Regions from separate parts of the Pseudomonas gorinensis genome, predicted to be linked through region 1. Evidence: riboswitches for the same ligand, from Rfam matches in the RefSeq annotation. Region 1 holds a riboswitch; each other region holds the start of a gene.

What was found. A riboswitch is a leader RNA that binds a small molecule or an ion and turns the genes downstream of it on or off. The one in region 1 is predicted to bind cobalamin.
Region 2: linked by a shared signal. The riboswitch ahead of cobW (cobalamin biosynthesis protein CobW) and the one ahead of cobO (cob(I)yrinic acid a,c-diamide adenosyltransferase) in region 1 are both predicted to bind cobalamin.
Region 3: linked by a shared signal. The riboswitch ahead of AB7933_RS23150 (ABC transporter substrate-binding protein) and the one ahead of cobO (cob(I)yrinic acid a,c-diamide adenosyltransferase) in region 1 are both predicted to bind cobalamin.

Annotation. Positions count from the first base shown of each region.
Region 1 is NZ_CP167125.1:5,397,856-5,404,756, reverse strand. It holds gene AB7933_RS24425 (C40 family peptidase) at 1-473, shown strand, start outside; gene AB7933_RS24420 (C40 family peptidase) at 618-1,160, shown strand; gene AB7933_RS24415 (PQQ-dependent sugar dehydrogenase) at 1,232-2,545, opposite strand; cobalamin riboswitch at 2,645-2,893, shown strand; gene cobO (cob(I)yrinic acid a,c-diamide adenosyltransferase) at 2,973-3,584, shown strand; gene AB7933_RS24405 (cobyrinate a,c-diamide synthase) at 3,581-4,903, shown strand; gene bluB (5,6-dimethylbenzimidazole synthase) at 4,896-5,546, shown strand; gene cbiB (adenosylcobinamide-phosphate synthase CbiB) at 5,543-6,451, shown strand; gene cobD (threonine-phosphate decarboxylase CobD) at 6,444-6,901, shown strand, end outside.
Region 2 is NZ_CP167125.1:3,372,862-3,379,762, forward strand. It holds gene AB7933_RS15410 (fatty acid cis/trans isomerase) at 1-1,156, shown strand, start outside; gene nfuA (Fe-S biogenesis protein NfuA) at 1,251-1,835, shown strand; gene cobM (precorrin-4 C(11)-methyltransferase) at 2,278-3,024, opposite strand; gene AB7933_RS15425 (cobalamin biosynthesis protein) at 3,095-3,487, opposite strand; gene AB7933_RS15430 (CbtA family protein) at 3,484-4,188, opposite strand; gene AB7933_RS15435 (CbtB domain-containing protein) at 4,200-4,388, opposite strand; cobalamin riboswitch at 4,485-4,689, opposite strand; cobalamin riboswitch at 4,731-4,930, shown strand; gene cobW (cobalamin biosynthesis protein CobW) at 5,023-6,084, shown strand; gene cobN (cobaltochelatase subunit CobN) at 6,088-6,901, shown strand, end outside.
Region 3 is NZ_CP167125.1:5,112,386-5,119,286, forward strand. It holds gene AB7933_RS23130 (aldehyde dehydrogenase family protein) at 1-310, shown strand, start outside; gene AB7933_RS23135 (protealysin inhibitor emfourin) at 335-640, opposite strand; gene AB7933_RS23140 (M4 family metallopeptidase) at 669-1,730, opposite strand; gene AB7933_RS23145 (DNA/RNA non-specific endonuclease) at 1,863-2,792, shown strand; cobalamin riboswitch at 2,875-3,069, shown strand; gene AB7933_RS23150 (ABC transporter substrate-binding protein) at 3,184-4,194, shown strand; gene AB7933_RS23155 (FecCD family ABC transporter permease) at 4,191-5,195, shown strand; gene AB7933_RS23160 (ABC transporter ATP-binding protein) at 5,192-5,956, shown strand; gene AB7933_RS23165 (alpha/beta hydrolase fold domain-containing protein) at 6,338-6,901, opposite strand, start outside.

The sequences.
Region 1 (6,901 bases):
AAGTGGCAACCGAGAAGGAATTGGCCGACTTTGCCGGCAACAAGCCTTATCAGCTGCCCGTGCTGGCCGACAGCATCCTCGAACGCGGCATGTCCCTGATCGGTACCCGTTACCGTTTCGGCGGTACCTCTGAAGCCGGTTTCGACTGCAGCGGTTTCATCGGCTACCTGTTTCGTGAAGAAGCTGGCATGAACCTGCCACGCTCCACTCGCGAAATGATCAACGTGAAAGCACCGTTGGTCGCGCGCAACAACCTCAAGCCCGGTGATCTGCTTTTCTTCAGTACGGCAGGTCGTGGTCGTGTCAGTCACGCCGGTATCTACCTGGGCGATAACCAGTTTATCCACTCCAGCAGCCGTCGCAGTGGCGGTGTTCGAGTCGACAACCTGGGTGACAGCTACTGGAGCAAAACCTTTATCGAAGCCAAGCGCGCACTCGCCATGGCCCCGACAACGGTTACCGCTAGCAAGTAAAGTTAAAGTGATACTTGAAGTTTGACGTGTAAGCGCTAGAATCCCTGGATATTGTTGTAATCCGTTCGCGCAAGCTTTGCTTGCGCGTTCTGGTTTTCAGCGTTCGGCAGCGAAAGCCGCATCCAGACCAGGATTGTTCTGCACATGTCGACCTCGGCCCGCCTGATTCTTATTGTTTGCGCCGCGCTCCTCAGCGCCTGCGCAAGCCGCACACCGCCACCCGCTCACGTAGCGGCCAAGCCTAAGCCGGTGTTCAACTATTCCAGCCAAAGTTTCTCGCCTGCTGCTGAAGATGTGCTCTTCCGCGCGCTGGGCCTGGTCGGCACGCCTTACCGATGGGGCGGCAATACGCCGGATTCGGGTTTTGATTGCAGTGGCTTGATCGGCTTCGTCTACCGCGATGCCGCTGGCATCTCCCTGCCGCGCACCACTCGCGAATTGATCGTGATGCGCGCCCAGGATGTCAGCGAAGAAAACCTGCAGACCGGTGACTTGCTGTTCTTCGCCACCGGTGGTGGATCACAGGTCAGTCATGCCGGGATCTATGTAGGCGAAGGGCGCTTTGTGCATGCGCCACAAACGGGCGGTACGGTGAAGCTGGACACCTTGTCCAAAGCCTATTGGCAGAACGCCTACCTGAGTGCCAAGCGCGTGTTGCCGGCTGAGCACTTGGCCCGCAATCCCTAAGCCAGAAACCGAACCCAATGTGGGAGGCAGCAAGCTCCCTCCCATATTTTTTGTGGTGGTCTTGAGAAAAGTTACTTAACTGCAGACACCCGCCACACCTTATTCCCCACATCATCCGCCACCAGCAGGTCCCCCTGCTGATCGATCACCACACCCACCGGCCGGCCCATAGCGTTCTCATCCTTGTCGAGGAACCCGGTCAGCACGTCCACTGGCTGCCCCTTGGGTTTGCCACCTTCGAACGGCACAAAGATCACCTTGTAGCCACTGTGCGGCTTGCGGTTCCATGACCCGTGCTGGCCGATAAAGGCGCCGTTGACGAACGGTGCAGGTAATTTGCTGCCTTCGGCGAAGGTCAGCCCCAGCGAAGCGGTATGCGGGCCGACGGCGTAGTCTGGCGCGACCGCCTTGGCGACCAGGGCCGGGTCCTGTGGTGTGACACGCACATCCACATGTTGCCCGTAGTAGCTGAATGGCCAGCCATAAAACGCGCCATCCTTGACCGAGGTGATGTAGTCCGGCACCAGGTCGCTGCCGATCTCATCGCGCTCGTTGACCGCGGTCCACAGCTTGCCGCTCTGCGGTTCCCAGGCCATGCCGTTGGGGTTGCGCAGGCCCGAAGTGAAAATCCGGTGCTGGCCACTGGCGCGATCGACTTCCCAGATCGCCGCCCGACCTTGTTCCGCTTCCAGGCCGTTCTCGCCGACGTTGCTGTTGGAACCGACGCTCACATACAACTTGCTGCCGTCCTTGCTGGCCACCACGTTTTTCGTCCAGTGGTGGTTGATGCTGCCGCCCGGCAGGTCGACCACCGTGGTGCCGGCCTGCGTGATTGCGGTTTCGCCCGGTTGATAGGGAAAGCGCAGCAGCTTGTCTGAGTCGGCCACGTAGAGGTCGTTGCCCACCAGGGTCATGCCGAACGGCGAGTTGAGATTCTCCAGGAAGACCGTGCGGGTCTCGGCGACGCCATCGTGATCGGCATCGCGCAGCAAGGTGATGCGGTTCGGGCTGGGCACACCGGCACCGGCGCGGCCCATGACCTTTTCCATTACCCAGCCGCGAATACCCTTGGCGTCGTCCGGCTTGGGCGGCGCATTGGTTTCGGCCACCAACACATCGCCATTGGGTAGCACATACAGCCAGCGAGGGTGATCCAGGCCTTCGGCGAACGCTGTCACCTGGGTGCCCGCGGCGGCGGTTGGCTTCATGCCAGCAGGCCAGCCAATGGCTGGGGCGATATTCACGGTGGGGATCAGGGTCTTGTTGGGCTCTGGCAGTTGGGGCGAAGGGCCGGTGCCATCCGATACCTTCAAGGTCGAGCTTTCTCCGCAGGCAGCGAGGGTGCCTGCGACCATGATCAGTAGGGTGAGTCTTGTTTTATGCATGGTTTTCTCCTGAATGCCTGTAAGGGTAGAGGAGTGCTGCGGCACGATGGTTCAAGTGCAAGGCCAGCTTTAATTGACGCTCCCCCCCCAACCCACTAACCTTCGCGACTTGTTTCAGGTGCTCTGTGACCCAAGGGTCGACTGAGTGAAACAGGGAAGCCGGTGAGTGAGCGCACTTGTACACAGTGTTGCCGCAATTCCGGCGCTGCCCCCGCAACGGTAAATGAGTCAAGACGGTGCTATTGGCCACTGTATCGCGCTGCGATATGGGAAGGCGCAGCGTCGGCCTGCTTTCTATAAAGCGAGCCACTCATGAGTCCGGAGACCGGCCTGGATCATCCAACAGCATCACGGTGGGCGATGCTTGGCTGTCTGTTTTTGTTTTTTCCTGCCCGCCGTTTTTGTCCAGCCCCAACGGAGAGCTGCCATGACCGATTCCCCCGACCGCGACGAACGCCACCTGGCGCGCATGCTGCGCAAAAAAGCCGTGATTGACGAGCGCATTGCCAATTCCCCGAACGAATGCGGTTTGCTGCTGGTGCTGACCGGCAACGGCAAAGGCAAAAGCAGCTCTGCGTTCGGCATGCTCGCGCGCGCCATGGGCCACGGCATGCAGTGCGGCGTGGTGCAGTTCATCAAAGGCCGTAACAGCACCGGCGAAGAATTGTTCTTCCGGCGCTTCCCCGAACAAGTGCGCTTTCACGTCATGGGCGAAGGCTTCACCTGGGAAACCCAGGACCGCCAGCGCGACATCGCCGCCGCCGAGGCCGCCTGGGCCGTGTCTCGCGAACTGCTGCAAGACCCGAGCATCGGCCTAGTGGTGCTGGATGAGCTGAACATCGCCCTCAAGCATGGCTACCTCGACCTGGACCAGGTATTGAGCGACCTGCAAGCCCGTCCGCCGATGCAGCACGTGGTGGTTACCGGCCGTGGCGCCAAGCCGGAGTTGATCGAGATGGGTGACACCGTCACCGAAATGGGCATGCTCAAGCACGCGTTCCAGGCCGGTATCAAGGCACAGAAGGGCGTCGAACTTTGAATCAGCCCCGTCATTGTCCGGCCGTACTGATCGCCGCACCGGCGTCCGGCCAGGGCAAAACCACGGTCACCGCTGCGCTGGCCCGTTTGCACCGCAACCTGGGGCGCAAAGTACGCGTGTTCAAATGCGGCCCGGACTTCCTCGACCCGATGATCCACGAACGCGCCAGCGGTGCGCCGGTGTATCAGTTGGATATGTGGATGGTTGGCGAGCAGGAAAGTCGTCGCTTGCTGTGGGAAGCGGCAGGGGAGGCCGACCTGATCCTGATCGAAGGCGTCATGGGCCTGTTTGACGGTACGCCGTCCAGCGCCGACCTGGCGCGGCACTTCGGTGTGCCGGTGCTGGCGGTGATCGACGGCACCGCCATGGCCCAGACCTTCGGTGCCCTGGCCCTGGGCCTGGCGCGTTATCAGCCGGACTTGCCGTTTGCCGGTGTGTTGGCCAACCGTGTCGGCACCTTGCGCCATGCGCAACTGCTCGAAGGGAGCCTCACCGAAGGCCTGCGCTGGTACGGCGCGTTGTCCCGTGAAACCGGGATTGAGTTGCCCAGCCGCCATCTTGGCCTGGTGCAAGCCAGCGAACTGAATGACCTCGACGTACGCCTGGACGCCGCTGCCCAGGCCCTGGGCAACAGTTGTGAAGTTGCCTTGCCGCCGCCGGTGACCTTCGCCGCGCCTGAAGTGATCGAAGCCGAACCGCTGCTCGCCGGTGTGCGCATCGCCGTGGCCCGTGACGAAGCCTTTGCCTTCACCTATGGCGCCAGCCTGGATCTATTGCGGGCGATGGGGGCCGAGTTGCGCTTTTTCTCACCGATTCATGATCGCCAAGTGCCCGAGGCCGACAGCCTCTATCTGCCAGGCGGGTACCCGGAGCTGCATCACCAGGCGCTGGCGGAAAACACCTCGATGCTCGATGCCATCCGTGCCCATCATGCTGCCGGTAAACCCTTGCTTGCCGAGTGTGGCGGCATGCTCTACCTGCTGGACTCGCTCACCGATGTCGACGGCACCCGTGCCGAGCTGGTCGGCCTGTTGCAGGGGGATGCGGTGATGCAGAAGAAACTGGCGGCCCTTGCCCTGCAAAGCGTCGAGTTGCCGGAAGGCGTATTGCGCGGGCACACCTACCACCATTCCCTGACCAGCACCGACTGGCAACCGATCGCCCGTGGCTTGAGCCCCAACGGCGGGCGGGGTGCCGAGGCGGTGTATCGGCAAGGGCGGATGACCGCTTCCTACGTGCACTTCTACTTCCCCTCCAATCCCCGTGCGGTTGCTGCGCTGTTTGCGCCCGACCTTGAGTCAGCCCAGTCCCATGAGTGACAACGCTTTCCCCCCGGCCGAGCGCGACGCCGTTTACCGCGCCATCGCCGAACGCCGCGACATGCGCCATTTCACCGGCGGCACGGTGGCCCCGCACTTGCTGCATCGCCTGCTCCAGGCCGCGCACCAGGCGCCCAGCGTCGGCCTGATGCAGCCCTGGCGCTTTATCCGCATCAGCGACCGCCAGTTACGAGGGCAGATCCAGCAACTGGTGGAGGAAGAACGTATACGCACCGCCGAAGCCTTGGGCGAGCGCTCCGATGAATTCATGAAGCTCAAGGTCGAAGGCATCCATGACTGCGCCGAAGTGCTGGTGGCGGCGCTGATGGACGATCGCGAGCGGCATATCTTCGGGCGACGTACCTTGCCGGAAATGGACATGGCCTCCCTGGCCTGCGCGATTCAGAATCTGTGGCTGGCCGCGCGCGTCGAGGGCTTGGGCATGGGCTGGGTCTCGCTGTTCGAACCCCGGGCCCTGGCCGACCTGCTGGGTTTGCCGCCTGGCGCGAAACCCCTGGCGGTGCTGTGCCTGGGGCCGGTCGACGCCTTCTACCCGGCCCCGATGCTGCAGCTCGAAGGCTGGACCGAACCGCGTCCGCTGAGTGACATGTTGTATGAGAATGTGTGGGGAGCAAGTCAATGAGTGTGGCCTTGCTGTGTGTCGCCGCGGTGGCGCTGGATGCGCTGCTGGGTGAACCCAGGCGCTGGCATCCGCTGGTGGCGTTTGGCAATTTCGCCGGACGCATCGAGCAACGTTTCAATAGCGGTGGCCGTGGCTGGCGCAGCCACGGCGTGACCGCGTGGGTGATTGCGGTGGTGCCGTTGACGCTGTTGGCCACCGCGTTGTCGTGGGCACCCTATATCGGTTGGGTGTTGGAGGTGCTCGCACTGTACTGCGCCCTCGGCATGCGCAGCCTTGGCGAGCATGTGATTCCGGTGGCCCAGGCCCTGCGCAGCGATGACCTGGATGAGGCCCGCAAGCGCGTGAGCTACCTGGTCAGCCGCCAGACCAGCGAACTGGACCGTACTGAAGTCGCCCGTGCCGCCACCGAGTCGGTGCTGGAGAATGGCAGCGACGCAGTATTTGCTGCGCTGTTCTGGTTCGTGGTGGCCGGCGTGCCGGGTGTGGTGCTCTACCGCCTGAGCAACACCCTCGACGCGATGTGGGGCTATCGCAACGAACGCTTCGAACGCTTCGGCTGGGCCGCGGCGAAGATCGACGATGTACTCAACTATGTGCCTGCGCGCCTGGTGGCCTTGACCTACGCGTTGCTGGGCAAGACTCGACTGGCGCTCAAATGCTGGCGCACCCAGGGGCCGACCTGGGACAGCCCGAATGCCGGGCCGGTGATGGCCGCTGGCGCAGGCGCCTTGGGCGTCGAGTTGGGCGGTGCGGCGATTTATCATGGTGAGGTGCACCAGCGCCCTCAGTTGGGAGAAGGTCCACCGGCCGATGCCGACGCCATCGACCGTGGCTGGCAACTGGTGCAACGCGGCGTATGGTTGTGGTTGCTGATCCTATGTGCAGGGGCGCAATTCTATGCTTGAACACGGCGGCCGCCTGCGCAAGGCGGCGATTCAATACGGCATTGCCGAAGCCGATTGGCTCGACCTGTCCAGTGGCCTGGCGCCATGGCCGTGGCCGATCCCCGAGATCCCACAGCGGGCCTGGGCACGCTTGCCGGAAACCGACGACGGTCTGGAGCAGGCCGCGAGCGAATATTACGGGGTGGCGCACGTATTGCCGGTGGCGGGTTCCCAGGCGGCAATCCAGCTGCTGCCGCGCCTGCGGCGTGCCGGCAAGGTCGGCGTGCTGTCGCCGTGTTATGCCGAGCACGCCGAGGCCTGGCGCCGCGCGGGTTACGTGGTGCGCGAAGTGCAGGAACAAGAGGTCGATTTCTTTCTCGACAGCCTTGATGTGCTGGTGGTGGTCAACCCTAACAACCCCACGGGCCTGAGCCTGGCGCCGCAACGCCTGCTCGACTGGCATACACGGCT
Region 2 (6,901 bases), 2.0 Mb from region 1:
GGCGCCCGATCATGACCTGTACATCACCGATGCTCGCTATCGCGGCCAGGCCACGCCATTGTTGGCGATGCCTGGGCAAAATGACGACGTGGGCAGTGTGCTCAGCCTATGGCTCAAGTACCGCGACAAGCGCAACCAGTACGAAGCCCTGCGTCGCGACAGCTATGCCGAACTGCCAGCACCGAGTTGGTCGACGCTGTGGGCTGGCAACGACAATGCGCTGTTGAGCATCTTCCGCCACTTCGACAGCGCCTCGGTCAACAAGGGCCTGATCGGTGAGGTGCCGCAGACGCTGTGGCTATTCGACTATCCGTTGCTCGAACGCACCTATTACCAACTGGTGGTCAACTTTGACGTGTTCGGTAATGTGTCGCACCAGGCCCAGACTCGCCTGTACTTCGACCTGATCCGCAATGGCGCCGAGCAGAACTTCCTGCGCCTGATGCCGGCGAACTCGCGGGATGATTTCCTCGACGATTGGTACCAGAACAGCGGCAAGGTCAAGCTGTGGCTGGACTATGAGTCGATCGACGACGATAAGCCCACCGGCCTGAAGCTTGATGAAAAGGACCCCAAGCGCGACTTCGCCAACCAGCTGCTGGCCCGCTATGGCGACCTCAATGCCGCCCCGGACCCGATCAATCGTTGTGCCGGCGCGTACTGCTCACGGCCGGGGATCGACCCGGCGTTGCGCGACGCCGAGCAGGCCCTGAGTCGCCTGACATCGCGCCCGGCGGCGGGGCTCAAGGTCATTGGGCAACTGCCTGAAGCGACGATGCTGCGCGTCGAAACCCGCAGCGGCCAGCGGGAGGTCTACAGCCTGCTGCGCAACCGTGCCCACAGTAATGTGGCGTTCATGCTGGGTGAGGCTTATCGCTATCAGCCGGGCCTGGATACGCTGACGATCTACCCAGGGGTGCTCGGCAGCTACCCGAACTTCATGTTCAACGTGCCAGCCGAGCAAGTGCCGGAGTTCGTCGCGGCCATGGAGGACGCCAGGGACGCCCAGGGTTTCGAGAAGATTGTCGACCGCTGGGGCATACGTCGCAGTCATCCGCAGTTCTGGCAGTACTTCCATGACCTGTCGACCTACATCCGCGAAACCACGCCGGTGGAAGAAGGGGTGCTGGATATGAACCGCTATGAAAACCTCTGACGTGGCTGTTGAGTCTTTTCCGACAAAATTACTGGGACTTTGTACCTGCGTAATATTTTGGCGTAAACTGCCGGCAAGCCTGTGAGGAGTTTCCATGACTGCCATAACCATTACCGACGCCGCCCACGATTACCTGGCCGACCTGCTGTCCAAGCAGAACACCCCAGGTATCGGTATCCGCGTCTTTATCACCCAGCCTGGCACCCAGTATGCCGAGACGTGCATTGCCTACTGCAAGCCCGGTGAAGAAAAGCCGGAAGACACCGCCCTGGGGCTGAAAAGCTTCACCGCGTATATCGATGCCTTCAGCGAAGCCTTCCTTGACGATGCCGTGGTGGATTACGCCACCGACCGCATGGGCGGCCAATTGACCATCAAGGCTCCGAACGCCAAGGTGCCGAACGTCAACGCCGACAGCCCGGTCAACGAGCGTATCAACTACTACCTGCAAACCGAGATCAACCCAGGGCTGGCCAGCCACGGCGGTCAGGTCAGCTTGATCGACGTAGTGGATGACGGCATTGCCGTGCTCAAGTTTGGTGGCGGCTGCCAGGGCTGCGGCCAGGCCGACGTGACGTTGCGCGAAGGCATCGAGCGCACCCTGCTTGAGCGGATTCCGGAGCTCAAGGGCGTACGCGACGTGACCGACCACACGCAGAAAGAAAATGCCTACTACTGAGTAAGGCGTTCACTGCGAACAAAAAAACGGCGCCCCGTGAGCGCCGTTTTTTATTATTAAAATTCAGTTATTTACGCAATCTATCTAACGCTGAATATCAAGTGTGGGAGGGGGCTTGCCCCGATAGCGGTGCCTCAGTTGCCTCATGAGCAGGCTGACACACTGCCATCGGGGGCAAGCCCCCTCCCACATTTTTTACATTTATTCAGTTAAATCAGTGTGTTGTTGATGATTTGTGAATTAAAAAATCAAATTCGAATGCTGACGCTATCTCCCTGACAAGGAGGGTCAAATGTGGGAGGGGGCTTGCCCCCGATAGCGGCATGTCAGTCGCCTCGTGAGTAGGCTGATGCACCGCCATCGGGGGCAAGTTCCTTCCCACATTTATTTTTTATTTATCCAGTTAAATCAATGTATTGCTTTGGTTTTATGAAGTTAATAGTCAAGGTCGATATAGGTGCGCATGCCCCGCCCGATACAACGACGACTCACTGAAACTGTCACTCGCCAGCACCCGGCCCACCACGATCAGCGCCGTACGCCGAAAGCCCTTGGCGGCGACTTTGTCGGCAATATCGCTGAGTGTGCCCACCGCCCAATCCTGATCCGGCCAGGTTGCCCGGTGCACCACGGCAATCGGGCAATCCGCGCCATAGTGCGGCAGCAGCTCTGCGACGATCTTCTCCAGGTGGTTGACCCCCAGGTGGATCGCCATGGTGGTGCCGTGGCGGGCCAGGCTGTCGAAGTCCTCGCCGGCCGGCATGCGGGTTTTATCGGCGTAACGGGTCAGGATTACGCTCTGGGCGATGTCCGGCAAGGTCAGTTCGGCCTCCAGCAGCGCGGCACAGGCGGCGACTGCGGTCACGCCCGGAATGATCTGGAACGGGATGCCCAGCTCGCGCAGATGACGAATCTGCTCGCCGATCGCCCCATACAGGCTCGGATCGCCGGAATGCACCCGCGCCACATCCTGGCCGTTGGCGTGGGCGGTCTTGATCAGCTCGATGATCTGCTCCAGGTGCAGTTCGGCGCTGTTGACCACCAGTTGCGCTTGATGCCCCTCCAGCACGGCCGCCGGTACCAGCGAACCGGCATAGATGATCACCGGGCAACTGCGGATCAGCCGTTGGCCTTTGACAGTGATCAATTCCGGGTCGCCGGGGCCGGCACCGATGAAGTAGACGGTCATGGAGGATTCCTGTCGAAAAACGGGCGAGCATGAAGATTGCTCATGATCGGAAGACGCAATTATCGATTTTTCAGCCGGCGCAGGCCAATGCAAAGGTGGCCTGGGCGGTTTTCTTGCGGGTGATCAGCAAGCGGGCAGGGCCTGGGGAGAGCTGTTCGGCCAGGGCCAGGGCGGCGCTTTCGGCGATGCCGTAACAGCCGGTGTGGGCAAAGGCGACCGCTGATTTATGGCTCAGACGGCCTTCATACGCGGCCAACTGTTCGGCGCTGAAGCACTGCAATGGCAGGTTCAACCTATGCGCCAGGGCCAGTAACCCCGGCTCGTCCTGTTTGCGGTCGAGACTCGCCAGTGCGGTGATGTGCTGGCGCTCGATACCCGCTTCGGCGAGGGCCGTGTCAAACAGCGCCAGCAGGGCGTGCAATTCGCAGCCCCGCTGGCAACCGAGGCCGACCGCTAGTTTCATGCCGAGTATTGATCGTCGCGGTTGCGGCGAAACAACCAGGCGCTGATCAGGCCCAGGGCCAGCCAGAAGGCGACGTTGGTCAACTGCGAGGCGATCTTGAATTGTGCTTCCAGTGCCTCTGGCGCCAGCATCGAATGCACTTGCGGCTGCGGGGCGCCGATTACGTGAGGCACCACGAGGATCGCCACGCCCAGCCCTTTAAGCAGCCAGTTGCCACCGAACACCAACAGCGCAATACCGGCCGCAGTGGAGGCGGCCGTGCCGATCCACCAGATCTGGCGTTGCGCCAGGTCGGCGGCGGCCGTGCCCGGCAGCTCGGGCGGCAGGCCCAGGGTCGGCGCCAACACAAAGGTCGCGTAGCCGGCCAGGCCCCACAGCAAGCCTTGGGCCGTGCGGGTCGGTGCGCGCAGGGTATAGAGGCCGGCCAGCATCAGGGCGAAGCCGACGGCGACCACCAGGTTGCCGCCGGTGGTCGACAGCACGCGCTGCCAGCCGTCTTCCGGTTCCCAGGCTTCGGCGTCATGGGTGTGCGCAGCGGCGCCAGCGGCATGCTCGTGCACGACTTCAGTCGCGGCCGGGGCCTTTTCGAAGGTTTCCGCCTGCAGAATCAGCGGAGCGACCCAGAAGCTTTGCAGCAGTGTCAGCAGCAGGGCGGCCAGCAAGCCGGTGAACCCTGCGGTTTGCGCAATACGTTTGATCATGTCGGCAGGTCTCAGTGGCACGGGAACGCGGCGCTGTGGCGGGTATCGTGGGCTGCGTTGTGCACCGCCTCGATATGCGAGAACCCGGCGAAATACACCAGGCACGCGCCCAGGATCGAGGCGCCGATGGCGGCGGTCAGGCGTTGGCTGAGGGTGGCGGTACTGCTGGCGGTGTGCGAAGTGCTGCTGATGATCGACATGGCGCGTCCCTATCGTGTTCAGGGTGAAACGAGCGCATGCAAACCCCGCGAGCCGGGCACGCAGGGTTTTAACAGCGCCCGCCCACCGCGGGTTTGTTATCTGATGTTATTCGGGCCGGTCTCCGGGCTTGCGAGGGACACTGGGTCTATAAAGCGTCGCCTTCCCATGCCGTACAGGCACAGTGGATCTGACGCTTCACTCGCTTACCGTTGCGGGGGCAGCACCGGACTGGTCATAAGGCTATGACTCACCGGTTTCCCGTTTCACCCTGTGAAGGGCACCCGAAACAAGGCGTGTAGGAAAGCATGCAGAGCGACGGTAGTCAAATTGACCGAGCCCCTGTAGCCTTGCACCTTCGAGGTTCTTCGGCCCAGGCCGAAGCTAAGAAGGGAACGCGGTTCAAGCCGCGGCTGCCCCCGCAACTGTGAAGGGTTTATCTGACTGCCACGCCACTGCCATTGCGGCGGGAAGGCGCAGCCAGCGCCGGTCGCAAGACCCGCAAGCCCCAAGCCAGGAGACCTGCCTCGCAACCGATTTTCCAATTCAACCGGGCGGGGTGATCCGGTGACGAAATCTGCTGCTGCGCGCCACGCAGGGCCTATCGTCCCGTATGCCCGCCCCCAAGGGCATCCGATGAAAACACTGGCCAAACTTCCCGTCACTATCGTTACCGGCTTTCTCGGCTCGGGCAAAACCACCTTGCTGCGCCACATGCTCGACAACGCCCAGGGCCGTCGCATTGCGGTGATCGTCAACGAATTCGGCGAGTTGGGCATTGACGGTGAGATCCTCAAGCAATGCTCGATCGGTTGCACCGAGGAAGAAGCCAACGGCCGCGTGTATGAACTGGCGAACGGCTGCCTGTGCTGCACCGTGCAGGAAGAGTTCTTTCCGGTGATGCGCGAACTGGTGGCCCGTCGCGGCGACCTCGACCATATCCTCATCGAAACCTCTGGCCTGGCCTTGCCCAAGCCCCTGGTGCAAGCCTTCCAATGGCCGGAAATCCGCAGCGCCTGCACCGTCGACGCGGTGATCACCGTGGTCGACAGCCCGGCGGTGGCCGCCGGCACCTTCGCCGCCTTCCCGGACCAGGTCGACGCCCAGCGCAAGCTTGATCCGAACCTGGACCACGAATCGCCGTTGCATGAACTGTTCGCCGACCAGTTGGCCAGCGCCGACCTGGTGATCCTCAACAAGTGCGACATGATCAGCCCCGAGGACCTGGCCCGCGTGCGCCTGGAAGTCGCCGAAGAGCTGCCACCCGCGGTGAAGATCGTCGAAGCCAGCAGCGGTCGCCTGCCCCTGGACGTGCTGATCGGCCTGGGCGCTGGCTCCGAAGAGCATATCGACGGCCGCCACAGCCATCACGATCATCACCATGACGGTGAAGACGACCACGATCACGACGCGTTCGACTCCATCTCCATCGACCTGCCCCAGGCCGATGAGGCACTGTTGCTCGACGCGCTGACCCAGTTGGTGGTGCAGCACGGCATCCTGCGTGTCAAAGGCTTCGCGGCGATTCCGAACAAGCCGATGCGCCTGCTGATCCAGGGCGTGGGCACGCGTTTCGACAAGCACTTCGACCGCGCCTGGGGGGCCGACGAGGCGCGCATCACGCGCCTGGTGCTGATCGGCCAGGCGCTGGACGCGGCGGGCCTCGAAGCGCAATTGCGCGCAGCGCTCAACGTTTAACCCATGCACCTGCTCAGGACTCAACCCGGCGGCTTCGTCGCGGACGACAATATCGCCGACCTGGGGCAAACCCCCGCCGAGCTGGTGATTCTGTGCAGCGGCGATTCCAGCCTGGCGCTGCTGGCCGAAGCCGCCCAGCAGTTGCCCGAGGACTACCCGAGCCTGCGCCTGGCCAACCCCATGCAGGTGCAGAACCACGCCTCGGTCGATCTGTATGTCGATGAAGTGCTGCGCCATGCCAAGGTCATCCTGATTTCGCTGCATGGTGGCATCGGGTATTGGCGCTACGGTATCGAGCGCCTGGTGGCACTGGCCGAGCGCGGCGTCACGTTGATCCTGGTGCCCGGTGATGATCGCCCGGACCCGGAACTCAGTGGCCTCAGCACCGTGGCCGCTGAGGCACGCGACCGCTTGTGGCAGTACCTGCGCCAGGGTGGCCTGGGCAATGCCCTGGATTTTTATCGCTGCCTGGCCAGCGCTTATCTGCAGCGTGACTACGCCTGGGCCGAGCCACACACTCTGCCGCGTACTGCGATTTATCACCCGCATCAAGCCAATGCCCGCCTCAATGATTGGCAAATGGAGTGGCACCCGGAGTTTCCGGTGGCGGCGGTGCTGTTCTATCGCTCTCATTTGCAGGCGGCCAATACCGGCTTTATCGATGTGTTCTGCCAGCGTTTGCAGGCAGCGGGCCTTAACCCGTTGCCGGTGGCGGTGGCCAGTTTGAAAGAGCCCGGCTGCCTGGCGGTGGTCGAGGATTGGCTGGATGAAGTCAATGCGGCGGTGATTCTGAACACCACCGGCTTTGCCCAATCCA
Region 3 (6,901 bases), 290 kb from region 1:
CTCGTTCAAAGAGGAACTGTTCGGTCCCGTGGCCTCGATCATCACCGCCCGCGACGCCGACCATGCCGTGGCCCTGGCCAATGACAGCGAGTTCGGCCTCACCGCGAGCATCTTCACCAGGGATCCAGCCAAGGCCCGCGACATTGCGAACCAGCTGGAAACCGGCGGGATCTTCGTGAATGCTTTCAGCGTCTCCGACCCTCGGGTGGCGTTTGGTGGCGTGAAGAAGAGCGGCTTCGGTCGCGAGTTGTCGCACTTTGGCGTGCGCGAGTTCTGCAACGCGCAGACCGTTTGGCTGGATCGCAAGTAAGTTCGGGCAGGCCCTGAGCCTGCCTCAACAGCGAATATGCCGCCGCACACACTGCACCAGCCCATCCAGCGCCTGCGACTTCACCGGCGCCAGCACGCAGACCGTGTGCTCACGCTCGCCTTCCGTCACGGTCAACGTGTAATGCACCTGGCTTGGGTTGCCGGGTTCTGGCGCGGTGCTTTGCGGCAACTCAAAGAAGTTTGACGCCTCGATCAGTTGCCGCAATTCCTGCTGGTCCGGCTCGGGCAGCGTGTCCAGCTGCACCGTACGAGGTTTGGCCAGCCCCGGAAAAAACGCCGGCCCGCCGTTTTCCTTGATCGAAATTTGCATGGCTGCTCCTCACCGCACAGGCGGTTTGTCACACATGAATGCCAACCGCTTTCCAGCCCTCCTTGACCGCCTTCTGCTCATCCTTGTTCGCGCCATACAGTCGACCGGCGATATCGTAGGTAATCCGCGCGAAGCGCAGGAACCCTGAGTTCGGCCGCAAGCGCGCATCGCGCAATGCGTCATACCAGATCCGCCCCGCACGTTCCCAGGCAAACCCACCCAGCTTCGTGGCCACCTGATAGAACGCATGGTTGGGAATGCCAGAATTGATATGCACCCCGCCATTGTCCTCGTAAGTCTGTACGAAATCATCCATATGCCCCGGTTGTGGGTCCTTGCCCAGCAACTTGTCGTCAAAGGCAGTACCGGGTGCTTTCATCGAGCGCAGCGCAATGCCTTTGATCTTGTCGGTAAACAACCCTTTGCCGATCAACCAATCGGCATCTTGCGCCTTCTGCTGCAACGAGTACTGTTTGATCAGCGAGCCAAACACATCCGACAACGACTCGTTCAAGGCGCCGGATTGATTGAAATACATCAGCTTGGCTTCATCCTCGGTCACGCCGTGGGCCAATTCATGGCCAATCACATCAAGCGCGATCGTGAACCGGTTGAATAATTGCTGATCGCCATCACCAAACACCATCTGGGTCGAGTTCCAGAACGCATTGTTGTAGTTCTGGCCAAAATGCACGGTCGCGTCCAGCGCCATACCGGCATCGTCGATGGAGTTGCGGTCGAAGACCTGGTCAAAAAAATCGAACGTGGCGCCCAAACCGTCATAAGCTTCGTCTACCGCCGCATCGCCGCTGGCGGGCTGCCCTTCGCCGCGGATCAGCTTGCCTGGCAGGCTATCCGTGCCCTCGGCGCCGTAGATCGAACGCCGTTTGCCGGCGCCCATGGCCAAGGCCATACGGGCCGGGCCATGAGCGGGCTCGGCGACCATGCGCAACGAGCGGAACGTGCTGTCCTTGGCGCGGGTACGTAGCGCGACGTCCCGTTGCGTTTTATTACCGTTACGCGCGATCTGGTCGAGGATGTAAGGCGGGATCAGGCAGAAAATCGCCTGGCGCGGGTGGCGAACACACATGGGCTGGCTCCTTTTGGCGGGTAATGAACGTCCGGGTCACCGGTTCAGGATAGCCCTGCTGCGGGCACCTGGCCCTAATTGTCATGAACCTGTGTTGCAGTCGTGTTTACCCAAGACTGCGAGGAACTCGCGATGCCAGCACGCAAAGCCAAAATTGACCTGACCCACCGCCCCCGGCTCGTCGATCTACGCCCGTTGATCCCGGCCACCCCCAGCCTGATGGAAGCCAGGGCGGCGACGCCCCGTGTGACGCCCGCCAAGGATTTGCAGGACCGGCGTGGCTACGCACCCGACTTTCTCAGCGGCTTCGCCGTGCCGTGGCCCACGGTGGATGAGGCATTGGCAACTGACGTCCAGCCGCTGCGCCTGGACTACACGCATTTCTCGGTGACCCTGTCACGTTCCCGACGGATGGCGCTCTATGTGGGCGTGAATATCGACGGCGGACAGGCGGTGGATATCGTTCGCAGCAACGACACCTGGGCCTACGACGGCCGCCTGCCCATCAGCGCGCAGATTGGCGACGAGCTCTACACCAACAACGGCCTGGATCGCGGCCACCTGGTGCGACGACAGGATCCCAACTGGGGCGACGAGGCCAACACCGCCAACCTCGATACGTTCCATTTCACCAATTGCTCGCCGCAGATGAGCGGGTTCAACCAGAAGACCTGGCTGGAGCTCGAAGACTACATTCTCGACAACACACAACGCTGGAAGGCCCGGGCCACGGTGTTTACCGGCCCGGTGTTGGCCGATGACGACCGTGTCTACCGCGGCGTGAAAATCCCCAAGGCATTCTGGAAAGTGGTGGCCTACCTCGGCGACGACGGCAAGCCCTCTGCCAGCGCCTACATGATCGACCAGAGCCGTGAACTCGGTCAGCTTGATCTGGTATTTGGCCAACTGCGGACCTACCGGCGCAGTGTGATCCAGATCGAGCAATTGACCGGCATCCGTTTCGCCAACCTGGCCGACTACGACGGTTTCAGCAATGAAGAGCGCGCAACGGGGACGCGAATTGAAGCACTGATCCGCGGCCCTGAAGATATACGCCTCTGACCGGCTACCGCGGCTTTATGTGGGCGCGAGCCTGCACGCGCCTACAGAAAGCCGCCATTCGGTTCCCCCTCCCCAGCCCAATCGACTACCATACCGCGCCGGTTCCCAAACGGGACTAATAGGGAATCCGAAGCGCGGTACCCCCGCGTCAATCGGAACTGCCCCCGCAACTGTAGATGCCGAGCCTGCTCCTCAACGCCACTGGATACCCTCCGGGAAGGCTGGAGCCGGGTGACGACGCATCAGTCAGGAGACCTGCCGGCCCAGTAAAACCACTAACCGGCGGGGTGTCCGGGAAGGACATCCTTGGCTGCCTCCACCGCAGCGTCCGAGGGCGTATTTCCGAACCGTACCTCCCCAGTTCCACGTACGGCTCCCAGGAGATTGCCCCATGCTGCCACGCGTTACCGCCCTGCTCACCGGCCTGGGCTTCTGTGCCCTGGCCCAGGCGACGCCCACCCACTACCCGCTGACGCTGGAGAACTGCGGCAGCACTCTGACCTTTCAGCAAGCGCCCGCCCGCAGCGTAACCATTGGCCAGGCGGCGACCGAGATGCTCTACGCCCTGGGTGTGGGCAACACAGTGGTCGGCACGGCGTTGTGGTTCAACAACGTGTTGCCGCAGTTCAAGGCACAGAACGACACCATCGAGCGCCTGGCCAACAATGAGCCAAGCTTCGAAGCGGTCATTGCCAAGCGCCCGCAACTGGTGGCCGCCGAGTTGGAATGGGTGGTTGGCCCACAAGGCGTGGTCGGCACCCGCGAGCAGTTTCATGAATTGAAGATCCCCACCTACCTGCTGCCGTCCGACTGCGAAGGCAAGAACAACCTGGTGGGCGCCGACGGCACACGCCTGGAGCCGTTCCGCATCGACACCATTTATAAAAGCATCAGCCAACTGGCCGAGATTTTCGACGTGCCGGACCGCGGCCAGCAACTGAACGAGGCGCTCAAGGCGCGCCTGGCCAAGTCCGTCGCCACCGCCCGCAACAAGGGCCTCAAGCAGGCCAGTGCGCTGGTGTGGTTCTCCAGCGCCGAAATGGCCAGCGATCCCTATGTGGCCGGCCACAAGGGTGTCCCCGAATTCATGCTGCAAACCCTCGGCTTGCACAACGTGGTGCAGTCCGATGAAGAGTGGCCCGCCGTCGGCTGGGAAACCCTCGCCAAAGCCAACCCCACCTTCCTGGTGATCGCGCGCATGGACCGCCGCCGCTACCCGGCCGACAACTACGAACAGAAACTGGCCTTCCTGCGCAGCGACCCGGTGACACGCAACATGGACGCGGTGAAACACAACCGCATCATCATCCTCGACGCCATGGCCCTACAGGCCAGCGTGCGTACTTTCGATGGGCTCGACCAACTGGCGAGCGCCATCGACAGCTACGACCTGCCCAAATGAGCAGAACGCTTCTCGCCCTGGCGCTGCTGTTGATCGCCATACTGGCCGGCGTAGCCATCGGCGAAACCGCCATCGAGCCGCAGGTAGTGCTCCAGGTGTTGGCTAATAAACTGTGGGCCGCCGGCTACGCGCTGGACCCTATCGACGAAGGCGTGGTGTGGAACTATCGCCTCACTCGCACGCTGGTCGCCGCCGCCTGCGGTGCGGGGCTGGCCACATGCGGGGTGATTCTGCAGTCGTTGTTGCGCAACCCCTTGGCCGATCCCTACCTGCTTGGCATCAGCGCCGGTGCCTCGACCGGCGCGGTGCTGGTGGTGCTGATGGGGGTCGGCGGTGGCTTGATCTCGCTGTCCGCCGGCGCCTTTGCCGGGGCGATGGCGGCGTTTGCGCTGGTGATTTTGCTCGCCCGGGCCAGCGGGTCGTCGAGCGGCACCGGCCAGATCATCCTGGCAGGCATCGCCGGTTCGCAGCTGTTCAACGCGCTGACCGCGTTCCTGATCACCAAGTCCGCCAGCTCCGAACAGGCGCGCGGCATCCTGTTCTGGTTGCTGGGTAATCTCAGCGGCGTGCGTTGGTCGTCGGTGTGGCTGGCGGTACCGGTGGCCGTCGCGGGGTTGGCGGTGTGCCTGTGGCACCGCCGCGCACTGGATGCATTCACCTTCGGCAGCGACTCGGCGGCGTCCCTCGGCATCCCGGTGCGCCGCGTGCAATTTGTGCTGGTGGGCTGCGCGGCGTTGGTCACCGCGGTGATGGTGTCGATTGTCGGCTCCATTGGTTTTGTCGGCCTGGTCATCCCTCACGCCGCACGCCTGTTGCTCGGTACCGGGCACTCACGCCTGCTGCCGGCCAGCGCCTTGGGAGGCGCATTGTTTTTGATTACAGCCGATGTGCTGTCACGCACCTTGATCAAGGGCCAGGTCATTCCGGTGGGCGTGGTCACCGCACTCGTCGGCGCGCCGGTATTTGCGCTGATCCTGATCGGCCGGAGGAATGCGCGATGACGGTGCTGAGCTGCACGGCCCTGGGCTTCAAGGTGCGAGAGGCCCAGTTGCTGCGCGATATTCACCTGCAAGTCCAGTCGGGGGAAACCTTGGGTATCGTCGGGCCGAACGGCTCCGGCAAATCGACCCTGCTCAAACTGCTCGCCGGCTTGCGCGCACCGGCCAGCGGCGAGGTGCACCTGGGTGGTGAGCGTTTGGGCGCGCTGTCCCGCCGCGCCATCGCACAACGCCTGGCGGTGGTGGAACAACAGGCCGACACCGACGATGCCATCCGCGTATTCGACGCCGTGGCACTGGGCCGCACACCGTGGTTGTCGGCGCTGAGCCCGTGGTCCAGCGAAGACGATCGCATCGTGCGCCAGGCCCTGCACGACGTCGACGCCACCCACCTGAGCCAACGCGCCTGGCGCAGCCTCTCCGGCGGTGAGCGCCAACGCGTGCACATCGCCCGCGCCCTCGCGCAACGGCCACAGATCCTGTTGCTGGATGAGCCGACCAATCACCTGGACATCCAGCATCAACTGACGATCTTGAAAGGCGTGCAGGCATTACCCGTCACCACCTTGATCGCCCTGCACGACCTCAACCAGGCACTGACCTGTGACCGCCTGGCCGTGCTGGATCATGGGCGATTGGTGGCACTGGGCAAACCGCTGGAGGTGCTGACGCCGCAACGCTTGCAGGAAACCTTCGGCGTGCAGGCGCATTACCTGACAGACCCGTTCGACGGCGTGCAGATACTGCGGTTGCGCTCGAACTGAGATTTAACAACGCGGCCCAACAGTGTCATCGGGGGCGAGCCCTAATGCCAGTCAGTCAAGGAGGAAAACGGTAACTCTGGAGAGCGGGCTAATTGTGGAAAGCGGGCTTGTTGTGGCGAGCGGGCTTGTTGTGGCGAGCGGGCTTGCCCCGCGTTGGGGCGCAAAGCGGCCCCAAAACCTGACGATTTAATAGGCCTGTATAAACGCGGTGGCCTTACTGGGGCTGCTTTGCAGCCCAACGCGGGGCAAGCCCGCTCGCCACAACAAGCCCGCTTCGTTTTCCTCCTTGACTGACTGGCATTGGGGCAAGGCCCGTCATACGAAAGCCCATGATGGGTACCTCTTGAAGCAAGGGCCCATCAGGCAAGAACCGCGGCAGGTTTACGGTGCTACAGCGATCCGGCGCGCGACCCACGCCCGACTATAGGCCAGTACGTTCTCGGTGATCGCCAACGGAAAATGGATAAACCCATGGGCCGCCTCCGGCAGCAGATGGGCTTCCACCGTCCCCCAGCGCTCAGCAATGAGCAGGGTGTCATCCTTGAGCGGGTCCAATGCCCCCACAAACATCAACGCCGGCGGCAACCCGCTGAAGTCGCCATACAACGGCGACAACGGTGGCTGTCGCCGCTGCTCATCGCTCAACCCTGGGGTCAGCCTGCGCAACGCATCCACCATGCCAGGCCCATCCAGCAACAACGTCTGCGGGCCCGCCGCGCGTACGCTGGGAGTGCCGGCCAAATCATAGACGCCGTAATACAACACCGCACCGCTCACGCGCTGGAGCAAATCCGGCCACTGCTTCAATGCCAGCAACGTCGCCGCCGCCAAGTGCGCACCGGCCGATTCCCCCACGACAATCACCGGCAACCCGGCAAATTCGGCGCAGTCACCCAACAGCCAGCGCGCGGCGCTCAAACAATCCTCCATCAGCCCTTCTATCGG